2 regions of the Pseudoalteromonas sp. OF7H-1 genome follow, and region 2 is predicted to be linked to the other one. Evidence: predicted binding sites of a transcription regulator. Region 2 holds the regulator's gene; the other holds the start of a gene.

What was found. Region 2 encodes MetJ, which represses methionine synthesis genes. Its sites were predicted from a motif close to TAGACGTCTAGACGTCTA; they were not measured.
Positions count from the first base shown of each region.
Region 1: a site for MetJ is predicted at 3,001-3,018, ahead of MHN30_RS20075 (methylenetetrahydrofolate reductase). Genes of this name have one in related genera too.

Region 1 covers NZ_JAKRFX010000020.1:51,308-57,784, forward strand. The annotation lists gene MHN30_RS20070 (pitrilysin family protein) at 1-2,794, opposite strand, end outside; gene MHN30_RS20075 (methylenetetrahydrofolate reductase) at 3,065-4,021, shown strand; gene MHN30_RS20080 (undecaprenyl-diphosphate phosphatase) at 4,355-5,155, opposite strand; gene folK (2-amino-4-hydroxy-6-hydroxymethyldihydropteridine diphosphokinase) at 5,152-5,640, opposite strand; gene folB (dihydroneopterin aldolase) at 5,648-5,998, opposite strand; gene plsY (glycerol-3-phosphate 1-O-acyltransferase PlsY) at 6,123-6,477, shown strand, end outside.
Region 2 covers NZ_JAKRFX010000003.1:407,638-414,114, reverse strand. The annotation lists gene rpmE (50S ribosomal protein L31) at 1-30, shown strand, start outside; gene MHN30_RS06005 (malic enzyme-like NAD(P)-binding protein) at 802-2,043, shown strand; gene metJ (met regulon transcriptional regulator MetJ) at 2,125-2,445, opposite strand; gene metB (cystathionine gamma-synthase) at 2,790-4,010, shown strand; gene metL (bifunctional aspartate kinase/homoserine dehydrogenase II) at 4,015-6,363, shown strand; gene MHN30_RS05985 (PBP1A family penicillin-binding protein) at 6,440-6,477, opposite strand, start outside.

The sequences.
Region 1 (6,477 bases), on a different contig from region 2:
CAGCCAGTAATACATCAGGCTTTTTCGTGTTATAAGTCATAGGAGATGACTGCTCAGCACTTAAACGCTGCGCCATATCTTTTGCATCACCAGTGATAAACACATAGTGAATATCTTCGCTCTGCAAGTTCTCTTTGATAACGCGATTGATGTCTTCAACAGACAGCGACGCTAGCTGCTTTGTCACATAGGCAACAAATTCATCGGTGTTGTAGAACTGGCTATCAAGTGCATAACCTAGCTGTCTATCTTGGCTCGCCACCATTTGCGGCACAAAGTTGATTAAGAAGTTACGTGTTGCTTCAAAGTCTGCTTTGCTCATCCCTTCTTTGATCAGCTTATCGAGTTCAAACAATGCGGTACGCGTTGCAAAATGGGCATCGTTATTAGAACGAAGTGGGCGTAACCAAACTTGGAAAATTTGCTCACTACGACCTAAGTTTGCATCCGGCTTAGTTTGGAACATACCACGAGGGAAGTATTCGATATATGCATAATCACCATAGTTCATACCACGCACCTGACGGATACGCTGGTACAAGTGGCTGTTTGAACTGCGGTGCTCACCAAAGTATGAACGCACTAACCAAAGCGCAGCCCAGTCTTTACTGCTACGAACCGTGTCGATTGGGAAACCAAAAGACACCGCTGTTGATTTTGCATTCTTTTCTACGATGGTTGCGTGATGACCAGATAGCTTAGGCGCATCAGGCACTTGTAAACGTGCTTCTTCACCTTTAGGTAAAGCCGTAAGGTCGTTAAACATCGCTTCTTTTAGCTGTTTATCGAGTGCACCAGTAATACCCACGTTGAGTTTAGCTTGAGTAAATTGCTGAGCATAAAAAGCCTTAACGTCATCTAAAGTGATTGCTTCTAAGTCTGATAAATCACCAAAGTTATAGCTTTCGTATGGGTGGCCTTTGTACAGCTCGTGATAAAGCACTTCTTTACCTAGCTCTTCATCATTTGACGCTTTCAAACCAGCCTTAATGCCATCGATTAGCTCTTTTTTCAGACGTTTAAAATCATCTTCTCTGAACCCTGGGTTCAAAAGCTGCTGACTCACAATGCCATACCATTGATCAGCATTGTCTTTATGAATACGACCACGTAAAGAAATCATTTCTTTATCGATTTGATAACCAAAGCTACCAGCAATCGGGTACAGCGCCTTTTGAATTTCTTTGTATGATTGCGACTCACTTCCACCATTGGCAATCATAGCCGCAGTAAGCGCAGCAAGACCTTTTTTACCTGCAGGATCGGCAGCAGCACCTGTGTAAAAAAGAAAGTTCACATCCACCAGCGGTGAGTTATTGGTCTTGTCTAATACGTTGAAATAACGCGTTACTGGCTTGTCCATTTTTGCCACTAACTTGTCTAAGTTAACTTCCTTATCAAAACCAGAGACAGACTCAAGTGCAGACATAGTCACCGTTGTGCGGCTGCTGTCCACAAAGTATTTATTGGCAATATCACGAATATCTTTTGCAGTGACTTTATCAGCACTAGCATATAGCGCATTCACCACTTCAGGATCACGCTCAAAATGCATGTAGCTCGCGAGTGTCGAAGCAATAGATTGTGATGAGTCAAGGCCGTTAATAAAGCTGTACTTTAGGTTTGATTTAAGTGCAGCAAGTTTATTTTCATCTACCAGCTCTGTGCGTGCTTTTGCGTAAGTGTTATTGATTGCATCACGCACTGTCGCCAAATCTTTTTCATCTTCTACTTTAACGAAAACATGTAGAAGACCAGGGTCTTTGGTTTCAGGGTTATAGGTAAACATTTGGCTTGCAAGCTGTTTGTCTACCACTAGCTCTTGATACAGCGCTGAGTTTTCAGAGAAATAAAGCTGCGAGATCAGATCAAGTGCCGCTCGGTCTTTTTTCTTCGGCTCCCATGCAGCGCCTTTATACGAAACTAGCAACCAGTGACCCGGTAAGCCATCATATTTTTCGTGAACGTAACGCGCTTTGTCTTGCTTTGGCTCAACAGGAATATCGGCTTGGTAGTCACCCTTTTTCCAATTACCCCAATGCTTCTTCACCATAGCCATAGTTTCTTTAGGATCTACATCACCTACGATCACAAGTGATACATACTCAGGCTTATAAAAACGCTCAAAGAAGGTTTTACCATAGGCCATCTGATCTGGCATTGCTTCGATGTCTTCAAAAAAGCCCATTGTCGTGTGTTTATAGGTATGCTTGTCAAATGCTTCTTTTCTTACCGCAGAAAGCAGTTTTCGAACTGGGCTAGCATTATTTTTAAGGTACTCACCTTTAACAGTTAGTGCCTCAGTACGAAACTGCTCTTCACTGTAAGTTAGGTTTTGAAAGATATCCGCTTCAATTTCTAATACTTTATCTAAATGCTGCTTTGAGAAATTTAGGTGGTAGTTCGTGTAATCATTGGTGGTGTAAGCGCGATTATCAACACCTGAATTTTTCAAAATGTCCGAATAAACGTCTTGTGGATACTTTTCTGAGCCTTTGAACATCATATGCTCAAAGAAGTGAGCAAAGCCGGTTTTACCCGCTTCAACTTCATTACGCGAACCAACAGAAACCGGAATTTGTAGCGATACCACATCAGGATAGTTAGTTTTAACTACCATGACGCGAAGGCCATTTTCTAGCTCTTCCAAAACATAATCTTGGGCGAATACTTTATTGGATTGGGCAGCTTGAGTACTTACAGCTGACTGTTGAGCTTGGTCTGAATTCGTCGCTGCGCAGCCACTAAGCGCTAAGCTTACGGCAAAGCTGGTTGCTAGTAATTTGAATTTCATGAATTTGGTCCTAATCATATTTTTTATTCTAAGTAAGTCGTGTTCACTTACGTTAGCAAACCTCCTGATTATGCCCCAAAGTCATACTAATTCGCTAATTTCCAAGGTGATTTACCACCCTAATGTGTAAACAAATATGAAATTTTGGTTTGAGCGCTTGAGATAAATTCATAATTATTGAAATTCTTTCATTAAAAAAATCTATCTAGACGTCTAAATGGCTGCTATATTAGTAAAGAGATACAGAAATGCTTTTGTGGAATGAGGATTATGGCTTTAACGCTTCAAGAGAAAATCATTGACCCTAACCAAGGGGTATATTTAATTGGTACCACACCACCTAAGATTGGCACCGACCCAGAGCAGCTAAAATCAATTGCCGCTAAGCTTTTGGGCCGTTTACATGAGATTGAATACGACGGCGTGATCATCTATGACATTCAAGATGAAAGCAGTCGTACTCAAGTACCACGCCCATTTCCTTTTAAGCACACCGTTGATCCGTGTGAATATAGTCAGTTGATCCGCGAATTGTCGCACCTTGATGTAATTACGTATAAAAGTGTGGCACAGCGCGACAGTGAAGCTTTTGGCGATTGGTTAAGCAGCACCAAACAGCAGTATGGGTTAAACAATCTCGTATTAGTGGGCAGTCCATCTTCACAAGGCGATATTAAGTTACCGCTTTCTGAAGCCTATGATGTACTGAAGCATCATCAAGATAACTTTTTCTTAGGTGGTGTAACGATTGCAGAGCGCCACGCCAGTAAGCGTAATGAACACGAAAGATTAATTGATAAAACAGAGCAAGGCTGCCAATTTTTTGTTTCCCAAGCAGTGTATGACGCTCAAGCAACCATAGATCTTATCACGAGCTATGCTCGCACCTGTAAACAGCAAGGGCAAACACCAAAACGCATTATTCTTACCTTTACTCCATGTGGTGGGGAAAAAACCTTGCAGTTTATGGAGTGGCTGGGGATCTCAGTACCAGAAGCAACCAAATGGCGCATGTTAGATTCAGAAAACACACTAAGTGAGTCAATTCGTATTTGTAGAGAGAATCTAGATCAAATCTTAAAAAGCTGCTCACACCTAGATATTTCTCTTGGCTTAAATATTGAGAGCTTAACAAACCGAAAAGAAGAAATTGACGCGTCGATAAACCTTTATCGACTGTTGAAGGCGACCATGGAATTATGCCTTGCGGAAAAGCAAATTGCTTAATGCAGTCTAGGGCCTGTTGATCTTCCAAGTTTGTTTTTGCAGCAGTTTGATTGGTATTTATACAAGACAGAGCCTGCGTAGCATAGTCATTCTATGTAAGTCTGGCGATAACATAGTAGAAATGCCAATCAAGCGCTGCCCTTTGGGTTCACCTGAGTGCGCTTTGTTCATTGTTGCTCAACTTTTGCCTAGATTACTAGGCGGCAAGTCGAGCGTCGCGACCAAAACACACTCAGAAGAACAAAAACCAAACAGCGAAGGCCAACAGGCCCTATAGCCAGCTTCATCAAGCTGGCTTTTCTGTTAACCTTGCTGGATTATTCAAAGCCCAGATTAACTTAGGCTCAAGAAAGCGATTAATCCCACCCCAAGTAACAAGCGGTAAATGACAAATGGCATCATGCCCATGCGCTCTATGATTTTCAGAAAAAAGAAGATACAGGCATAAGCTGAGATAAACGACAGTGCTGCACCACTTAATAGCGCATTCCAATCAACCACTTCATCGCCGGTAGCAAGCTCTAAACTGTAATACAGTCCCATCATAGAAATGACCGGAATAGACATTAAAAACGAAAAGCGCGCCGCACTTTTCTTATCAAGCCCGAGTAATAAACCTGCAGTGATGGTAATGCCTGAACGCGATGTGCCGGGAATAACAGCGGTAATTTGTGCAAGCCCCAATATCAGCGCGCTTTTCCAGTTTAAGGCAAATTCGTCTTTGATTTGTTTCGCTTTCACATCGGCATACCAAAGCAGTAAACCAAATACTATCGTCGATGTTGCAATCACCCAAGCACTACGTAAGTAAACTTCTACGATGTCTTTAAGTAATGGGGCTAAGATCACGAATGGAATGGTGGCAACCACAATACACCAAGTCAGCCGGCTTTCTTTCGAGTGCGTACCTGAGAATGACTTGAACCATCCTGCCAGTAGGCTAACAATGTCTTGTCGAAAATAAATAACGACAGCCAGCAAAGTACCAACATGAACAGCAACATCAAAGGCAAGACCCTGATCTTGCCAACCTAGTACCTGTGAAGGTAGCAGTAAGTGGGCAGAACTCGAAATAGGTAAAAATTCAGTGAGACCTTGAATAATTGCAAGGACGACAATCTCAATAAAGCTCATTGCTTGGGAAACTCCACTTTCCATAATTTTTGAGTTGGGTTGTGATACTCCTGCCATAACTGAGCAATGGTTTTACCCTCAACAGGATGGATAAAATCAGGAGCTAGTTCAGCTAATGGCTGAAGCACGAAGGCATTTTTGGTTATTTCATCCCGAGGCAACTGAGCGGGTGATGAACAAATAAGGTGATCATAAAAGAGAATATCGAGATCTAATGTGCGTGGACTAAACTTCTTTTCACTACAGCGACGACCATGATCGTATTCTATCAACTTGAGCAGTTTATACACTTCGTCTAAAGACAGCTGTGTTTGTGCAGCAAAGACCGAATTATAAAAGTTATTTCCTGCAAACCCGACGGCTTCACTCTCAAAAACACTCGAATGTTGAAAATCCGGAAAGTGTTTTATCAATATCCTCAAACCACTCAGCAAATTTTTTTCTTTTTCTATGTTTGAGCCGAGACTGATAAAAATTTGTGCCATGATAATTCTACTTCTTACGCACAATTTCTACACCAACCGTTTGTGCTTGTGGCACGGCAGCAGGTTTACTCACTTTTATAAGCACTTGTTGTACATTAAATTCATTTAGGATCATTGCAGCAAGCTGTTCAACTAAGGTTTCTAATAGCTCAACGGGTTTTGCTTGGGTATGCGCAATAATACGCTCACTCACTTTGGCATAATCAACCGCCAAATTAATATCGTCATGACGAGCGGCAGCGCTAATATCGGTCAACATCTCAACATCAAAGTAAAGGCTTTGTTTACTTTCTTTTTCAAAGTCGTACACTCCTATTATGGCTTCGACGTGTAGCTGTGAGATATAGACTTTATCCATGTAAACTCCAAACATGTTTATCGCTGTAATTCACCCGCATTTTCTAATCGCAATTCGCGATCTGTGCAGGACTTAAGACCGCCGATCATAGCCCAAAACAACGCAATAAAAAATAAGGAAGACAGTGTTAATCAGTTTAATGTGCGTATGTGCTTATTTATTGGGATCGATTTCCTCAGCGATTCTGGTTTGTCGGTTATTCCATCTACCAGATCCACGCTTTAATGGTTCTAATAATCCAGGCGCAACCAATGTATTAAGATTGGGAGGAAAGATCCCAGCTGCGCTGGTGCTCGTCTTCGATATTTTAAAGGGAACCATCCCGGTGTGGGGAGCTTACTTTCTAAAAATAGAACCTGTATGGCTAGGTGCAATAGCCGTAAGCGCATGCCTTGGTCACATTTATCCTATTTTCTTCCACTTTAACGGTGGTAAAGCAGTAGCAACAGCATTTGGTGCGCTATTACCCATCGGCTTGT
Region 2 (6,477 bases):
CGTTTCGGTGCACTTAGCAGCAAGAAGTAATCTTGTTGGTCTAGTCGAAAAAAGCACCCTATGGTGCTTTTTTTGTGCCTGTTTGAAAATACCTTCCCGATTTATACATCCTATTCTGCATCAACAGACAGACCGTCAGTCATCCCGTCTTATTGTGTCTTTTATTCTTCTAAAATAAAAAACTTGCCAGTTTGGCAGCAAAACTTTACTGATTTCTTGGGTAGAGTAAAAACTCTATTTAGCAGATAAATATTGAACATTTACGAGCTTAAGTTGTGAAAATAATCAAAGCTCATATAGTAATTAGTATCAGGTATGAGCACTTAATATAAACTAAAGTCAGTATATTGCGATTAAATGTCGGTATCTTGACGTTAAAATTAGTTAAGTTGCAATTTTCTTATTGTTTTTATAGTTGGTGTACATTTGTGCTAATTTTATACATTTTGTGCTGGTTTTAGCGTCTTGTTTTTTAAGTTTTAGTCATTTTATTTGTGAAATATTTCTTAAAATTGAGCTTATCTTCTCGGAAAAGTATAGAAAATGCCGTGCTAGTGGATAGACCTGATTTTACTTGAATAATGAGCAAAACTCGGTATTGTGTGAATACGGTCGATTAACTATATGTCCTATTGACATACCGCGACAGCAAAGCACATACGCTTGTTGAGTGGTTGAATGTCGTCGCTCATATAGTTAATCGCACTGTGTGTTGCTGTAACCAGCTAGCTAGGTTGCCAACATTCAGAATGCGAACGTTTACCACACTCTCACATTAACTTCGTAGGAAAATATCGCGCCATGACAGACTTTCGTCAACAAGCTCTAGATTATCACGAGAAGCCCGTTCCAGGTAAAATCAGTGTTGAACTCACTAAACCTGCCGAGACCGTAAAAGACTTAGCACTTGCATACAGCCCAGGTGTTGCAGAGCCAGTACGTGAAATCGCGGCTGATCCGGCGAATGCATACCGTTACACGGGTAAAGGAAATATGGTTGCGGTGATCAGTAATGGTACGGCAATTCTTGGCTTAGGTAACTTAGGTCCTTTGGCGTCAAAGCCTGTTATGGAAGGTAAGGCGCTATTATTTAAGCGTTTTGCGGGCCTTGATTCAATCGATATCGAAGTTAAGCACAACACCACCGAAGACTTCATTAATACTGTGGCAAATATCGCAGACACATTTGGTGGCATTAACCTTGAAGATATTAAAGCGCCAGAGTGTTTTGAAATTGAGCGCGCGCTAATTGAACGCTGTGACGTTCCTGTATTCCATGATGATCAGCACGGCACTGCAATTGTAACCGCTGCGGGTATGCTGAATGCGTTGGAAATCCAGGGTAAAGATATTCATGATGCGATTATTGTGTGTCTTGGCGCGGGTGCAGCCGCTATTGCTTGTATGGAATTACTGATCAAATGCGGTGCTCAACGTGAGCACATCTATATGCTGGACAGAAAAGGCGTGATCCATACTCGTCGTGATGACCTAAATGAATACAAAGAGCTGTTTGCAAACAACACGGATAAGCGTACGTTACAAGACGTGATTGCAGATGCGGACGTATTTGTTGGTGTTTCTGGCCCAGACTTACTTTCTGCTGAGGATCTAAAGCTAATGGCTGACAAGCCAGTGGTATTTGCTTGTTCTAACCCAGATCCAGAGATCAGCCCTGAGGTTGCACACGGTGCACGTAATGATTTGATCATGGCGACAGGTCGCTCAGATTATCCAAACCAAGTAAATAACGTGCTGTGTTTCCCGTTTATCTTCCGTGGTGCGCTTGATGTACGTGCAACCGCTATCAATGACGAGATGAAGATTGCAGCGGTTGAAGCAATTAGAACGATTGCGAAAGAGCCTGTGCCTGCTGAAGTGTTAAAAGCGGCTGATGTGGATAGTCTTGAGTTTGGTCCTGAGTACATTATTCCAAAACCAATGGATCCGCGTTTGTTACCTCGTATCGCAAAAGCGGTAGCGGTAGCTGCAATTGAATCAGGTGTGGCACAAATCGATATGCCAGCTGGATATATGGAATAGTACCATTGGTATTATCCAAATGAAAAAAGCCTCGATTGAGGCTTTTTTTGTGTCTGTATGTCCACAGAGAAAGAGTAGTTATCACTCTTCGTTTATTTCTGGGATCTCCAAACCGCGCTCTTCCATTATTTGTCTTACCTCTAACGGAATACGCTCTGGGTTATCTTTTCTCAAGTCTTCATCGCTCGGCAGTGGCTGACCTGTGAAGGCATGTAGAAACGCCTCACATAAAAGCTCACTGTTCGTGGCATGACGTAAGTTATTCACTTGGCGACGTGTACGCTCATCAGTTAGCACTTTGAGTACATTCAGAGGTATGCTCACCGTGATCTTTTTTACTTGCTCTGCTTTCTTACCGTGTTCTGCATATGGGTGAATATACTCACCGTTCCATTTTGCCATAATTGTGTACTTGCCTCAGTTACATCAATGCCAATATGACTGGGTTCTGGTCTACATTATTCACCAACCGCATGAATATAGGGATAACCTTACGAATTAAAGATAAATCCCAAACTCAAATAGATGAATAAACTAATCCGCCATAGCGAGATAGAAGAATCTCTGCCATAGTTTTCAATAACTCAGTCGTATTAGCAACGCCTAGAGTGGCGAAATTTTATCGGTTTAAAAAAGATAGTCAAATACTAGTTATTTAGCCATTTAGCAGTATAAATGTTTTGACTTCTAGTTTCTGTTGTTCTAACCTTTTAGACGTCTAAACATCCAACTATCTAGGTGACCTTATGAGTCAAGTTAACAAATCGACGGTTGCAGTGCGTCATGGTATAGAAGCTGATAAAGCACATGGGGCAGTAGTGCCACCGCTTTACCTTTCTACCACCTATTCTTTTGCCGATTTTGATACCAAACGCGACTACGATTATGGCCGCAGTGGTAACTTTAATCGTGATGTGCTTGCACAGGCACTTACCGAACTTGAAGGTGGTGCTCGTGGCATTATTACCGCGACTGGCATGGCTGCCGTTCACCTAGTAACTCAGCTACTTAACCATGACGATACGCTGGTTATTCCACATGACTGTTATGGTGGTAGCTATCGCTTGTTTACATCGCTTGCTAAGCGTGGATTGCTCAAATTAGCCGTCTTGGATCTCACACAATCAGAAAGTCTTGCACAGCTGCAGCAGATCAAACCTAAATTAGTTTGGATTGAAACACCAAGTAACCCAATATTAAGGCTAACGGATATAGAAGCTGTCGTAAATGCAGCACACGCTGTGGGGGCTTTGGTCGCCGCCGACAATACCTTCTTGTCTCCGGCACTACAAAATCCCATTGCTTTTGGCGTAGATGTAGTCGTGCATTCAACTACTAAATATATCAATGGTCATTCTGATGTCGTGGGGGGGGCGGTGATCGCGCGTACACAGGAGTTGGGTGATGAGTTAGCTTGGTGGGCGAATAATATCGGTATTACCGGTGCACCTTTTGATAGTTACCTTACTCTACGTGGACTGCGCACCTTAAACGTGCGTTTACGCCAACATCAAGAAAATGCTCAGCTTATTGCGGAGTATTTAGAAAAGTCGCCGTATGTTAGCCAAGTTTATTACCCTGGCCTTGAGTCGCATCCTCAACACGAACTTGCGAAAAAACAACAGCTCGGCTTTGGTGGCATGGTGAGCTTTGATATCAAAGGCGATCTGCAAACATCAGCGAAGTTTTTAACGTCTCTAACGCACTTTTCATTGGCAGAATCTTTAGGTGGGGTTGAGAGTCTTATTTGCCATCCAGCGACGATGACACACGCAGGTATGGATCCGCAAGCGCGTTTAGAAGCGGGAGTGGGCGACACGTTGATTCGTATTTCTGTAGGCATTGAAGATGCACAGGATCTCATTGCAGATCTGGAATCAGGATTTGCATGTATTGATGAAAGTCAGGCGAGTGATGATGCTAAGTCATTCAAATTAACGCCTGCACATACAGTAGCGTTGTGGTGAGTAAATGGCAAAAGTAGTACATAAGTTTGGTGGTTCGAGTTTAAGCTCGCCAGAGCGTTATCAGGCGGTTGCCAAGATAGTGTTAGAGCAATGTCAGCTAGGTGACAGTGTTGTGGTTTCTGCTGCAGGAAAAACAACGAATACCCTAGTGAAGTTATGGCAAAGCTTTGAGCAGCAAGATGTTCGCGCATTCAACGATGTCTTGTTACAAGTTGAAAATCATCAACGTGAATTAATTGATGCCTTGTTTGTAGGTGAACAACACAGTGTGTTACTCAAACAGCTTGTCAATGAGCTGCAAGCAATCGCTTTAGGGCGAGAAGAGCAACATCTTCACTACGCGAGTTTACTTGCACATGGAGAGCTATGGTCGGCTCGTATATTAGCAAACTACCTAAGCTCTCAAGGTGTTGAAGCCAAAGCTATCGACGCTCGTAGGTTATTTGTACAACAAGAGGGGGTGTTACTACACGCCCATAACAAAGAAGCGTGCTATCGCGCCATTGATGATCACGCTATCTATATCGTTACCGGTTTTATTGCTGCAAATGCACAAGGTGAAACGGTGACCTTAGGCCGAAATGGCAGTGACTATAGCGCAACTTTGTTGGCAAGTTATCTTGATGCGGCTCAAGTATCAATTTGGACGGATACAACTGGTGTGTTCAGCACAGATCCACGTAAAGTCGCTAATGCCATAAAATACACTAAAGTATGTCGTGGCCAAGCTGAATTACTCGCACGATTAGGTAATCCGGTACTGCATGCAAAAACGCTGTCTCCACTTAAAGATACCGACATAAAACTACAAGTTCGTAGCAGCTTTGATGCCGATGCGCTTGGCACTGAGATAGTAAAGGCAGGCTATAGCAAAGAGAAGCGCTTTATTACCACTTTTGGACAACTTGACCTGTTACGTGTTGAACAGTTAAAAAGTGGAGAAGTGAAACAGCTAAGCCAGCTTATCCAGCATAGCATCCATCATTTTGTTAAAGGTGGAGAGGCACACTTACTGGTGCCATCTGAGTTTAGCCATGTTGTGATCAAAGCGCTGGATTCGCGAGCCAATATTATTGAGTCGCAAGTACAAGGCTTTGCTATTGTTGCCCCAAGTCAGGATATTGCTGGGTTGCATCAGCAAGCTCTGGAATTATTGGACGAACATGCGATTGTCACCCGTTTTGTGCTGCAAGAGCGTCATTACAGCTTAGTGTTAACCGATCAAGCTATTGATAGCGATCTACTTGCTATATTGCACGAACGTTTGGTGAATAAAGGCAGGGAGCTTGCTGTGATAGTGGCGGGTGTTGGCAATGTGGGTGAAGTGTTCATCGAACAATGCAAAAACCAAGTCGCTAAGCTGAGTGAGCACTTTGATCTTAAGTTGGTTGGCTTACTGCGTTCTAAGCAAATGTTGTTCTGTCCAAGCGGGTTGAATTTAGCATCGTGGCAACAGCAATGGCAAAATGAGGCCATCGAATACAATGAAGCAGAGCTATTCACTCGTATTAAAGAGCTAGATTACGAGCATAAAGTGGTGGTCGATATTACTGCGAGCGAGCGTTTCAGTGAGTTGTATCCGCTGTTTGTTGAACATGACTGCCATTTGATCAGCGCCAATAAATATGCCGGCACGGCACAACAAGGTTGGTACTCAAAGCTGCGTCAGCAGTTACAAGAGCGTAACCTGTTATGGCGTTACAATACCAGTGTTGGCGCAGGTCTTCCCATTAACTTTGCATTGGCTGATCTGCAAAATAGTGGCGATGAAGTGGTGAGAATTGAAGGCGTCTTTTCCGGCACTTTATCTTGGCTTTGTAGTCGCTATGATGGTTCTGAAGCATTTTCTGAGCTAGTGCTTGGGGCGCAAGAACTTGGTTTTACCGAGCCCGATCCGCGCGAAGATCTATCTGGCCGTGATATGCAGCGTAAGCTTTTGATCTTAGCACGAGAGTTAGGCATTGAACTTGAGCTTGAAGATATTGAATTAGAGGCATTAATGCCTGAGTCCTTGAGTGTGGGTTCATGGCAAACGTTTTTAGAAAATCGCCAGCAACTCGATGACTTTTATGCGACACACTATGCAAAGGCCACTGCGAATGACGCTGCGCTTCGCTATACTGGTGCGCTTGAAATTGCAAGCAATGGTAAAGTGTCTGCAAAAGTAGGCATTGCACAGGTACCAAATGGCTCGGCAATCGCGAATTTAACGCCGGGTGATAATATTTTTGTGATCCACACTAAATGGTATGAACAAAACCCGCTGGTGATCCAAGGCCCGGGGGCAGGTAAAGAAGTGACAGCAGCGGGAATACATTCCGATTTATTCTGGCTAACGCAAAATCTAAAATAGCTCTATTAAGAAAATAGATATAATAACTACTAGTATAAGACAAAAATGCCGATACATCTGTATCGGCATTTTTATTCTAGAATAACTCTTCGTGAGTTGGTAGCGGCGCGGTAT